Regions from separate parts of the Desulfitobacterium metallireducens DSM 15288 genome, predicted to be linked through region 2. Evidence: riboswitches for the same ligand, from Rfam matches in the RefSeq annotation. Region 2 holds a riboswitch; each other region holds the start of a gene.
The links. Region 2 has a riboswitch for glycine ahead of DESME_RS03460 (alanine/glycine:cation symporter family protein). Riboswitches for the same ligand answer to the same signal wherever they lie in the genome.

Region 1: linked by a shared signal. The riboswitch ahead of gcvT (glycine cleavage system aminomethyltransferase GcvT) and the one ahead of DESME_RS03460 (alanine/glycine:cation symporter family protein) in region 2 are both predicted to bind glycine.
Region 3: linked by a shared signal. The riboswitch ahead of DESME_RS13410 (ACT domain-containing protein) and the one ahead of DESME_RS03460 (alanine/glycine:cation symporter family protein) in region 2 are both predicted to bind glycine.

The regions. Positions count from the first base shown of each region.
Region 1 is NZ_CP007032.1:2,396,277-2,400,526, reverse strand. It holds gene ileS (isoleucine--tRNA ligase) at 1-607, shown strand, start outside; gene DESME_RS11705 (methyl-accepting chemotaxis protein) at 760-1,617, shown strand; glycine riboswitch at 1,722-1,829, shown strand; gene gcvT (glycine cleavage system aminomethyltransferase GcvT) at 2,022-3,119, shown strand; gene gcvH (glycine cleavage system protein GcvH) at 3,334-3,717, shown strand; gene gcvPA (aminomethyl-transferring glycine dehydrogenase subunit GcvPA) at 3,719-4,250, shown strand, end outside.
Region 2 is NZ_CP007032.1:716,932-721,181, forward strand. It holds gene DESME_RS03455 (LiaF transmembrane domain-containing protein) at 1-266, shown strand, start outside; gene DESME_RS03460 (alanine/glycine:cation symporter family protein) at 376-1,755, opposite strand; glycine riboswitch at 1,904-1,995, opposite strand; gene DESME_RS03465 (methyl-accepting chemotaxis protein) at 2,193-3,920, opposite strand; gene DESME_RS03470 (GGDEF domain-containing protein) at 3,920-4,250, opposite strand, start outside.
Region 3 is NZ_CP007032.1:2,756,457-2,760,706, forward strand. It holds gene DESME_RS13405 (PFL family protein) at 1-1,187, opposite strand, end outside; gene DESME_RS13410 (ACT domain-containing protein) at 1,753-2,052, opposite strand; glycine riboswitch at 2,186-2,277, opposite strand; gene DESME_RS13415 (cell wall-binding repeat-containing protein) at 2,458-4,248, opposite strand.

The DNA.
Region 1 (4,250 bases), 1.5 Mb from region 2:
TGCCAAAGATCGCCTCTATGTCGAAGGGAAGAAATCCACACTGCGTCGTTCTGCGCAAACAGTTCTTTATCAGTCCTTGGATGCTCTGGTACGCTTAATTGCTCCGGTACTTACCTTCACAGCGGATGAAATTTGGCCTTATGTCTCAGGTGTAGCTGAAGGGGTAAATATTCAAGTTGAAAAAATGCCTACAGTGAAGCCGGAATGGATGGATGAACAACTTGGAGCTAAATGGGATCAAATCTTATCCTTACGTGCTGAGGTCACGAAGGCTTTGGAGAAAGCCCGTCAAGATAAGCTCATCAATCATCCGCTTACCGCTCAAGTTGATCTTTACACCCCAGCTGATCTCTATGAATTCCTGCAAGGAGTTCCTAACCTTGCGGAAATCTTCATTGTTTCTGATGTTGAGTTACATCAACCCACAGAAGAAACGCCTGTAGAGGCAACTGTAGCCGAAGATATCGAAGGCTTAAGGATTAAGGTCAGCTCAGCAGCTGGTGAAAAGTGTGAACGTTGCTGGATGTATCATACTGAAGTGGGCAAGGATGAAGCCCATCCCACGCTCTGCCCACGGTGTGCCTCAGTTGTTAAAGGAATAGAATAGATTGATTAGCAATCCTAAGGGTGGAAAAGGAGACTCTCACCCTTAGGATTTTTGTATAGACAATTTACTTCAGGATAGTTTACAATATACAAAGGATTTTGTCGGAAAATAATATATTTATAAGTTACAATAACAGTAGGGAAGTGGATTCAGTGATTCTTACTCAGCAAATTGCAGACCAAATTGTTCAACTGATTTATACAGAAAGTGGCTTTCATGGCATTGTATGTGATTCAACAGGAAAAATAATCGCGGACTCAGCAGGAACTCGGGTAGGTAAAATACACCAGGGAAGCAAGAAAATCATGACGACTTCGGTTAATGAAATTGCGGTCACTAAAGAGGATGAAGAGCGATCTAATGGAGGACAACGTGAGGGTCTTAATATAGCGGTCAGGTCGGAAGGAACAAAATTAGGAAGCTTTGGAATCGCTGGACCGATCGAGGTGGTTACGCCTGTTGCACGCATCGCTGTAGGCATGGTTATTTCCTTATTAAAAGATCAGGAATTAAAAGATATAATTCGAAAGCATGTCAACCAGTTACACCAAGCAATTGAACAAGCAGCGGGAGCGATTCAGGAAATGGCAGCTTCGGCAGAAGAAGTTGCAGGAATCAGTCATACCGTATCTGAAGTTGCCTACGAAGGTAAAGAACAAGTGAAAGAAACGACGAATATTTTGGAATTCATTCGCCGAGTCTCGACTCAAACCAATTTGTTGGGGTTGAATGCAGCTATTGAAGCAGCACGTGCAGGTGAGCATGGAAAAGGATTTTCGGTAGTTGCTGAAGAAGTACGGAAACTAGCGGAGGAAAGCAATCGTTCTGCTAATGAGATTGGCACGATTTTAAATCAATTTCAAGAGATTATCGAGCGAATCACTCAAGGAGTAGTTCAAAATAAGGAGATTACTGAAGAACAGGCGAAAGCAACACAAGAAATTGCCCAGATGATTGAGAAAGTTCAACGCGTCGGTGATGATTTAAATAGTTTAGCTCTTAAATTATAATTAAAATGAATATGAATAATTTTCGAAGAATTGCTTTTAGGAGTAGACGAATAAGTACTGTCTGCGTATAATGTAGGAGACACAAGATAAATACATATGACCGAATGATTTCAGTGGGAGAGATCCGGTAAAACCGGACGCCGAAGGAGAAAACTTCTTAGATCGCTCATTTAGGAAGGGAAACTCTCAGGCAAATGTACTGCTGAAAGACGGGGCTCTGGAGAGTTTCTCGAACGAGAACACCAAAGGGGAAGCCGAAAGGCGAATCTCTCAGGTTAAAGGACAGAGGAAGCGCGAAGCGCTATCCTCTGTCCTTTTTATATTCATTTTATCTTGTAACACTATACTTTTCTCATGAAAGCCATGAATTTGGTAATACTCAAAACTTAAGGAGGTGTTTTTTAGTGGCGGAACTCAAACGTACTCCTCTTTATGAGGAACATCAAGCAGCTAAAGCCAAGCTTATTGATTTTGGTGGTTGGGAAATGCCAGTTCAGTATGCTGGAGTTATTGAAGAACATAATACGGTTCGTACGAAAGCCGGTCTTTTTGACGTATCACATATGGGTGAAGTAGATGTTAAAGGGAAAGAAGCACTTTCCTTTGTGCAGAACTTGATTACCAATGATGTTACCCTAATTCAGGATGGGCAGATTCTGTATTCTCCGATGTGTTATCCGGAGGGTGGAATTGTTGATGATCTTTTGGTTTATCGTTATGGTATAGAACATTTCTATATCGTGGTTAATGCTTCAAATACGGATAAAGACTATGCTTGGATGCTTGAACAGGCTAAAGGGTATGACGTACAGTTGAACAATAAGTCAGCTGAAGTGGCCCAATTGGCGTTGCAAGGCCCCTTATCCGAGAAAATTTTGCAAGGACTGACGTCAATAGATCTTTCGGAAATTAAATATTATTGGTTTAAACATGGAGAAGTAAACGGGGTACCCTGCCTTATTTCTCGCACAGGGTATACTGGCGAAGATGGTTTTGAGATCTATTCAGCTCCCGAGAAAGCTCCCGAACTTTGGCGGAAGATTCTTGAAGCAGGTAAATCTGAAGGTATTCAGCCCATTGGCCTCGGGGCAAGGGATACCTTGCGTTTCGAAGCAAAGCTTCCCCTTTATGGCAACGAACTGGGTCAAGAGATTTCTCCGCTTGAAGCAGGAATTGGTTTCTTTGTGAAGCTTGCCAAAGAGAAATTCGTGGGTAAGGAAGCTCTTGAAGCGCAGAAAGAAAAAGGACTTTCCCGAAAACTCGTGGGCTTAGAAATGATTGAACGCGGGATTGCTCGTTCACATTACCTTATACAAAAAGATGGAGAAGAAGTCGGTTTTATCACCTCGGGTTCTTTCTCTCCAACTTTGAACAAAAATATCGCGTTAGGCTTAGTCCGTGCTGATTTAGCAGAAATGGGTTCCACTTTAGACGTCATTATTCGAGGCAAAGCGGTTAAAGCACAAATTATCCCTACCCCCTTTTATAAAAGAGCGCGCTAAATTTGGATTGTATTCTGGTTCACTTCAGGTAATACCCTTAGGTTTGGCGAAGCTGCCACAAAAGTGAGTGCGCCGACGGCACATGGACGTGCCTAGTGCAAGCGCCTCCACGGATGGGAAAAGGCGCTGTCAGCCCTGGAGCGCTGAGTGAATGGATGTGCGGGAAGCTACACGACCCGGATTATTATTAAATTAAATTTAGGGAGGAATTATCATGAATCCAACAAATCTTAAGTACAGCAAAACACACGAGTGGGCGAAAGTAGACGGAAATATTGTGACCTTAGGAATTACAGATCATGCTCAAGAAAGTCTAGGGGATGTTGTTTTTGTTGAGCTTCCTGAAGAAGGAGTAACGGTAAGCGCAGGAGAGGCTTATGGTACTGTTGAGTCAGTTAAAGCGGTTTCCGATATCGTTGCGGCAGTGACCGGAAAAGTTCTTGAATTTAACCAGACTGTTCTTGATGCTCCCGATACACTAAATAGTGATCCCTACGGTGAAGGGTGGTTAATCAAAGTTGAAGTAGACGACCTCAAAGCTCTTGATGACTTGTTATCTGCAGCCGAATATGAAGCCTTACTTGAGGAGGGCAACTAAAATGAATTATGTGCCGAACACGGCAGACCAGCGGGAACAGCTTTTATCTAGGATCGGAGTACAGTCGATCGATGATCTATTTAAAGATATCCCGGGAACTGTTCGGCTGAAAACGAATTTGAACGTTCTTGGAGGAATGGCTGAGCAAGATCTTGTGAAACTGGTTAAGGGAATAGCTAACCGCAATGGGAATTTAGAGGAGTATACTTCTTATTTGGGAGCCGGCGCTTATGAGCACTATATCCCGAGCTATGTTGATCAACTTCTTATGCGCTCTGAATTTTATACAGCATATACACCTTACCAACCGGAAATTAGCCAAGGAACATTGATGGCGATTTATGAATATCAGACCCTGGTTTGTGAGCTGACAGGGATGGATGCGGCCAATGCCTCAATGTATGATGGGGCTTCTGCTTTGGCTGAGGCATCACTGATGAGCTGCGATGCGACTCGCCGCAAGAAAGTTCTAGTTCCTGCAACTATTCATCCAGAGTATAGGGAAGTGCTTCAAACCTACTTACCTCCGCGGG
Region 2 (4,250 bases):
CGAAGACTCAAGCAGAGGTTAATGCGGGAGCCTCAAAAGTTACGTTAGTCGTTCCCGAGCAAGTGGGGCTTAAAATTAAAATTAGTGGTTTTACAAACAGTACTAATTTTGCTGGGGATGGGCTATTTTTACAGGATAAAGAATGGGTGAGTCCTAACTATGATTCAGCAAAGTCGAAGATAGATCTATCAATGTCGGTAGCGGCTGGAAAAATTGATTTAGTAAGGCCTGACACTCCAAGCGCTAGCTCTGATAAAATTTACTAAAGTATCATATAAGATGAGATAAAGCATGAATAATCCCGTAACAAAATAAAATGTTACGGGATTATTTGGTATACATATTAAGTGGTATAGATACGGCATGAATTAAAGGTTATTTTCCGACGATGGGAATAGGCTCATCAGAAACCTCATCCAATCGGTCTTCCCAGAGATATTTCTTTGTTTCAGATACGATGATGGGGCTTAAGAGAAGTAATGCGACAAGGTTCGGAATGGCCATCAAGGCGTTGAACGCGTCTGCCATATCCCATACTAAAGGAAGGCTCATAATGGAGCCAAGGAAAACTGCAATAACCCAAAAAAGACGGTAGGGCGTAATGGCAATTTTACCAAATAGGTATTCAATTGCTCTTTCACCATAGTAAGACCAACCGAGGATGGTTGAAAATACGAAAGTGAGTAGACCAACGGTAAGTACAATCGGACCAATTACGGGGATTTGCTCAAAAGCCATGTTGGTCAGAGCAGCTCCTTTTAAGCCTTCCGCTGCTGCAGGGTTACTTATGATGCTACTGACAACAACAAGTCCGGTCATTGCACAGACTACGACTGTATCCCAGAAAGTTCCGGTAGAAGACACCAGAGCTTGGCGGACAGGATTTCTCGTTTGAGCTGCAGCTGCTACGATTGGAGCAGAACCTAAGCCAGACTCATTGGAGAAGAGACCTCGAGCAATACCGTATCGAGCAGCCATCATAACGCTAGCTCCAATGAAGCCGCCACCAGCTGCATGAGGGGTAAAAGCAGATTGGAAGATTAAAGAGATGGCGGGTGCTACAAATTCAGAATTCATGGCTAAGATAATGATACATCCTAAGACATAGAAAATGGCCATAAAAGGAACAAGCATCTCAGTGACTCGAGCGATGGATTTGATTCCACCAAGAATAACGGCAGCTGTGAGGATCGCCATGATTGCCCCGCTGATATAGGGAGAGATATGAAAGGTTTCATTCACCATAGCTGAAATGGAATTCGCTTGAACGGTGTTACCGATCCCAAAGGCGGCGATCGATGTAAAGATAGCGAACAATATGGCAAGCCATTTTTGACCCAGCCCGTTTTCGAGAGCATACATTGGACCACCAAGCATTGTTCCATCAGACGTTTTAACCCGGTATTTAACGGATAAAAGGGCTTCCGAGTATTTTGTTGCAATACCGAATACTCCCGTCAACCAGCACCAAAGCACAGCACCAGGACCACCAAGTGCAACTGCCGTCGATACTCCAACAATATTACCGGTACCAATGGTAGCAGCCAAAGCTGTAGTGAGGGCACCGAATTGACTGACATCCCCCTCAGCGGATGTATCCTTAGTTACCGAAAGTTTAATCGCTTTGAAGGTGTACTTTTGAATAAAGCGGGTGCGAAAAGTTAGGAATAAGTGCGTACCGAAAAGTAGAATCAGCATCGGGGGACCCCAGAGGTATGTGTTTAACCAGAGAATAAAATTGTGAAATGCATCCATGTTTTGTCTCCTCCTTGTTTTCTCAATCTGTTTTTATTTAGCTTGAGGACTAATCCTTATATAAAAAGAGCCAAATCAGGAAAGATTTGACTCTGGAGTGCTAGCGTAAGTCTAAGAGAGATCGCGTTTTAGAGCTATCTCCTAGATAAACTAATACTCTGTCCTTTTGCCTGAGAGATTTAAAAATAATCTTATGTTGCCCCTTCGGCGCCCAATTTGGGTCTCTCCAGAGTGCTGTCAATTTACGGTCTAAACTTGAAATCAAGTACCTGAAAGTTTAACTTCTTCGGCGGGCAATAGCCACTCTCCCGTAAATATCATCCAGTAATATGCAGTTGTTTTAAAGCTAATTATCTAATATTATAATTTTTTAGATTATTATATTCAAGGGATATATTAGGATAAAGTGACAGAAAGCCTCATGAATTATGTATACTTTACAGGATATCAAGATGAAAGCGATTTATTTCGAGTTTGAGGTTTTGCGCTAATTCGGTAAGGTTAAGATTCGCTACTTTTAAGTCCTCAAGCGACGCGTTTTGTTCCTCGATTCCAGCATAAACAGTTTGGGCTTGAGCAGCCGTCTCACGGCTAACCTCATCAACATCGCGAACCGCGGCTGTGACGGTTTGACTCGAGGAAGAGATGCTGTAGATCGACTGTGTGACTTCTTGAATTTCACTCATAACGTTTTGAATGAGCTCAGTGATGCTGTCGAATCCTTCTCCAGCATGATTAACGACTTCAATTCCTTCATTGACTAAACTTGCGTCATTTTGCATCGATTGAATGGCATCTTGTAAATTATTTTCGTTGTCTTGAATTAAGACCACGATTTCGCGGGTTGCTCCAGCGGTCTGCTCGGCGAGCTTTCTGACTTCTGCGGCAACAACGGAAAAACCGCGTCCGTTTTCACCTGCTCGAGCCGCTTCAATGGCTGCATTAAGGGCGAGCAGATTGGTTTGATCAGCGATTCCGGAAATGACTTCGGTGATGTCAGAAATTTGGCGTGAACTCTGAGACAATTTCTGAATCGCCGCTTGAACACTCTTTGTTCCCTGACCAATATAAGACATTTGAGTCATCGCTTGAACAACGGCTTTTTGACCTCCCTGAGCTGTATTCTCTGTTTTTTCAACGAGTCTCGTGACACTAGAACTGTGTGTAGCAATAGACTTTACTGTAGAAGAAATTTCTTCGATACCGTTTAAGGTGCTATCAAGGGAAGAGGATTGTTTGGCTGTTCCTGCAGCAACATGATCGATTGAGGCGGCTATTTGATCTGAGGTGAGGGCTGTTTGTTCTGTTACGAAGAGAAGCTGGTTTGAGGAATCAGCTACATGTTGTGCGGAAATTTGGATATGTTTTACAAGATGCTGAAGATTTTCTAACATCTTGTTTACTCCAGTTGCAAGCCGCCCTGCCTCATCGCGGGCTTGACCCGTCAGCGGCTGTACATCTAAATTTCCGTCCGCAATTTTTTCAACTGTCTGAAGGATGAGCTTTAAGGGCTTGGAAATTAACCGGGACAGCCATAAACCGATAAGTAAAGCGATAAGGCCTGCTGCAAGAGGAAGTCCAAATAGAATTTTTTCGGCTCTGGCAAAATTAAGATTATCTCTTGCGAGAGTTGCTTCCGCTTCTTGAGTGTTAAATTCCAGAAGCTCAGTATAAATCGTATTACTTTCAAATAAGCTTTGTGCAGTTTTGGTTTGATATTCTTGATAGATCTGAGCTGGGTTTTCGGTGTCCATGCGGGTGAGGATTTTTTGACGCTCAGTGTTTGTTGCTGCGATCAGTTCTTGCAACCGGGTTAGACGCTGTTCTTCATAAGGTTCAAGCGGCAGAGCCTGATATTTTTCTAGCGCTTCAGCGCCAAGTGCTGCTGAGATATTGGCTTCAGTTATAAGCGTTCGTTGGGTACCTGATTCAGTTGCGGCGAGGAGAGCTTGGGTAGTGAAGAGCTCTGAATTTTTTGACCGGCTTGCCGCATCGCTTAAAAGTTCGATTGAAAGGGTTGAATTGGAGTAAATCGAATTCATAGCCTGTTCGGCTTGAAGATAATAAGAATAACCAGTGTAACTTAAGACTCCCATAAAGAGAATCATGAGCAAAACTAAGGAAATGATTTTAGAAGCGGTTTTCCAATGTCGAAATCCAATCATCAAATGCCAGTCCCTTCATTTTTTTGAATCCGAAGCGGTTCAATTCGATAAGCATTTCCCGGGATAGTTTTCGTTTCTTTTTTGAGATGTGCAGCATGTTGGGCAATCTCAGCGGGGGTTAAGGCATCATTTTCCGGTAGGATGAGGGCAGCAAGCGCAACACTGAGATGATTTGCTCCAACCATGTGCTCGGTTTTTATTTTGAACTCAGCGATGATTGCTTCACAGAGTTCTTCGAGTTGGGTTCTCTCAGTGATGAATAAAAAGTCGTCCCCGCCGATGTGACCGACAAAGGCGGATTCGTGGTCGAAGCCGCCAGCTCTGAGTAAT
Region 3 (4,250 bases), 1.1 Mb from region 2:
ATCATACCGATAGCAGCCTCATCCGCAATAATTCCAGCAATCGTTTCCGGTTCCACATCCCCTGGAATTGCAATCATATCCAGTCCCACGGAACAGACACAGGTCATCGCCTCTAACTTTTCGATAGTAAGCGCTCCCGTTTCTACAGCATAAACCATCCCCGCATCTTCCGAAACAGGAATGAACGCTCCACTTAATCCCCCAACATGGGAAGAAGCCATTGCTCCTCCTTTTTTCACGGCATCATTCAGCATGGCTAAGGCTGCCGTTGTCCCATGCGCTCCGCAACGTTCAAGACCCATGTTTTCCAAGATCTCCGCTACACTATCGCCAATCGCAGGCGTCGGGGCCAAGGACAAATCGATAATTCCAAACGGAGCGTTCAAGGCCTTCGAAGCTTCGCGTCCAATGAGTTCTCCAGCCCGTGTGATCTTAAACGTCGTTCGTTTAATTAGATTAGCCAGTTCGCTCAAATCCGCATCTGGATTTTTTTCGACCATTTTCGCCACAACACCAGGTCCACTCACGCCGACATTGATGACCACTTCCGGTTCACCCACTCCATGGAACGCTCCCGCCATAAACGGATTATCTTCCGGAGCATTACAGAATACAACGAGCTTAGCCGCACCAATTCCATCTTGATCCGCTGTAAGCCGTGCGCTTTCCAACACAACATGGCCCATTTTCAAAACAGCATCCATATTAATTCCAGCTTTAGTTGACCCAATATTAACTGAGGAACACACATACTCTGTCTCGGCTAGCGCTTGAGGAATCGCCGCGATAAGAGCCTCATCTCCCTTGGTGAAGCCTTTTTGGACAAGTGCTGAAAATCCGCCCAAGAAGTTAATCCCTACTGTTTTCGCCGCTCGATCTAGGGCTTTAGCAAGGCGTACCATTTCCTCTGGCTTAAAATTCGACCCTAATAGGGCCACCGGAGTCACCGAAACCCGCTTATTAACAATCGGAATTCCATACCGCGCCGCCAGTTCTTCCCCAACTTGAACGAGATTCTCCGCCCGGTGGGTAATTTTATCATAGACTTTCTGCTCCACGACTTTGATGTCATCTCCTGCACAATCGAGAAGTGAGATTCCCATCGTAATCGTACGAATATCTAAATTCTCCTGTTCAACCATCTCTAGTGTTTGCATAATCTCTTGGGGTGTTATATTTAGAGTCATTCCGTTCTCTCCTAACTTGTTAAGTTATTTGTAGTTTGTCTGGGTCGTGTAGCTTCCCGCACATCCGTTCACTTCGCGCTCCAGGGCTAGCACACGCGCTTCCGTAGCAGCTTCGCCAAACCCTTCTGCTTTCTGCATGTGAACCAGGTGGCTTCGCTATGCTACGGAAGCATCGTGCGCCGTCCCGCCCCTCCGCGAAATCGTTCACTCCTGTGCGGGAAGCTACTCTTGCAGGTCAATCTTCAAGCAATTCTTCGAAGCAAGTTACAATTACAGTTAGCGAGGACTCTGAGTGAGCATTGATCAAGCTTGGTCAAAATTGCTCTTACCTTTGCTTAACGAGTCACAAGGCCGAAACACTTCACTGGAGTGTTTCGCTCGCCGACACTGAGCCAAGGCGACGGCACAGGACGTGCCTAGTGCAGACTGCGCCATGGATGGCATAGCAGATCTGCGCGGCGAATTTGGAGGGCATTACGCAACTTGCATCCAGCAGTTATGCCCTTAGCTTGGTCTGCGAGCATACCTTCCGAGCGTCTGTAACGTAACTCTGCTTGCAAGAGCTTTAGATTCGATGCATAAAAGTAAAGACATCCTCATGCTGAGCTGTCACTTTGAGCCCGCGGCCTTCCCCTTCTTCGTTGAGCTTCTTCGAAAGTTCCCCGAGGGAAATCGAGGACTGACTCATATCAACCACCATCATCATGGTAAAAAAGTCGTGTAAAATCGTCTGGCTGATATCGAGAATATTTACCGAGTATTCCGCTAAACGCCCGGTCACCCAGGCAATAATTCCGATTTGATCCTTTCCGATCACTGTGACGATTACACGATTAGACTTTTCCTGAGTAAGACTGTTGCTCATTTTCTAGAACTCCCTTCAATTTTCCATACTTTTCATAGTTTTAGCATTTTGACTCTCTTCTCATCCTACTTTAAACGAATAACTCAATGAAAAAAGCCTCATCCTTAAGGATAAGACTCTGGAGAATTTCAGGCTAATACCCTCTGTCCTTTTGCCTGAGAGATTATGCAGCTTACGCTGTTTGCCCCTTCGGCGTCCTTATCGGAACTCTCCAGAGATCTGTCCACTTACAGTGAAGCGACTGCTCTCCTGCAAAGCATCATCCAGTTGTTTCATTATGAAATTAAGGTTTATTATATCGCAGAAGCATACCACATTTCAACAAAAAAGTGAATTCAGATCTATTGAAAAGAAATAAGATGAGGGGCGTTGCACGACCATAAGTTGTGTAACGCCCCTTTTGCTTTACTGCCGAGTAATTCCCTCTAATACAATAGAAGAATCGACCGTCAGATTTGCATCCTTATTCGCAATCATTTTAATAGCCGATCCCTCATTAAAGGTTACATTTGAGGGTGTAACTACCACGATCTGATCATAATTTCCCTTAAGCTCAACTTTCTGCTCAGGGTTCAGTGAAACAACATATAAGACAGGAATTCGATTCGGGCTTGTGTTGGTGACAACCCCTTCCACTACAGCCACCCCTTGATCATCGAAGGTCCCCTGAAGCTCAATATTCGGCTCCGTTTGTGCAAGCTTGCTAATAACAACTTTCCCAAAACTTCCACCAGATGCATCAAGTGTTGCCTGGGCACTGGCTACCGTGTTTTCGATAGTCGTTCCCGTAGTAACCGTTACGCCGACCTGACTTGTGCTTTCCACAATCAGCGTCGCGATCTCACTATTAGCAATCTGGATTCCATCGGGTCCGCCCGATAGAACTAAGATACTCTTCGCTTTAACGTTATCCATTCTAATTTCGCCTTGAGCACCAGGGTTGATTATGATCCCGCCCTGAACCGTAACATTTTTAAGGGTCACATTATTTCCCTCAATATACAGATTGTAAGGAGTACTTAGTCCATTTACCGTAACATTATTGCCTGTTACAACTCCATTATCGTTCAAAATCTCTGGCAGATTCGCTTGAGCAGAACCAACCATCGCTCCATCTTGTGCATAAAGGGCCATTGAGGACATATCCTCAAGCACTTGATCAGGAACAACGGGTTTACCCCCAAGCGCCACTAAATCAGCGGGCACAATCGGAAAGAAGTTCGTCTTAATGAAATCCCGAGTTCCTGCTGGTAAAGTTTGATTATCAATTAAAAAGATCGCTGAAGAAGTTTGAGATGCCAAAGATGATCCTGCTAAAGCATCGACAAGATTATTATCATTACCACTGGCTAAATAGAGTTTTTTCCCTTGAATTACCCCGGCAAAAGCTTCGATAATTTTTACATTGGTCCCAAAACGGTCGCTTCCTCCTAACCGTTTTGGATTCGTGAGCGCCTGTTCCACGACAGAACTCAACGCTCCCTCTCCTCCTAATACATAAGACTGTTTAATTTGCTTCGTCTTTAGATATTCTTTTACGCTTTGTGGGAGTTGATCGGCCTCCGAAAGAAAAATCGGTATTCCTTGACTTGCCGCAATTGCTGCCACCGATAACGCATCCGCATTATTATAGGCCGTACTCACGATCACTTGATCAAAACTACCCAACTCTTTCGCAATATTTAACGACGTTTCAAAGCGGTCTTGCCCCCCTAAAGGAACAACTTTAAGTCCGAGACCATTTTCGAGTGTATCAAGAACAGAGGATTTAATAACCCCACTACCACTTGTGACATAAACCGTCTTTACGCCCAGCCTTTTCAATTCTTTTTCGGTATAAGAATTAAGAGTATCTCCCTCTGTTAAAAGAATCGGAGCTTTTCGCAGATGGGCTAGCGGCGCGGCCGTCAAAGCATCGACTAAGTTTTCATCCATTCCAGCAGAAAGAACAGCATAATCGCTTGAATTATCCGCCCAACCCGCCTCAGCAATTTGTGCAGCCGTTTCATAACGGTCAACTCCTCCCAGCCTCTCGGCCGGGTCTTTAGGTAACTCACTCATTTTAAGTTGAGAAAGTGAAGTCAAGGTATTGGCAATACTATTCTCCTCAGCTAAAGCAGGACTTACCCAAATTGAACCTAATAACAACGTAACCGCAAGGATCGGCGCAACCTTCTTTGTAAACGTGGGCTTCATTC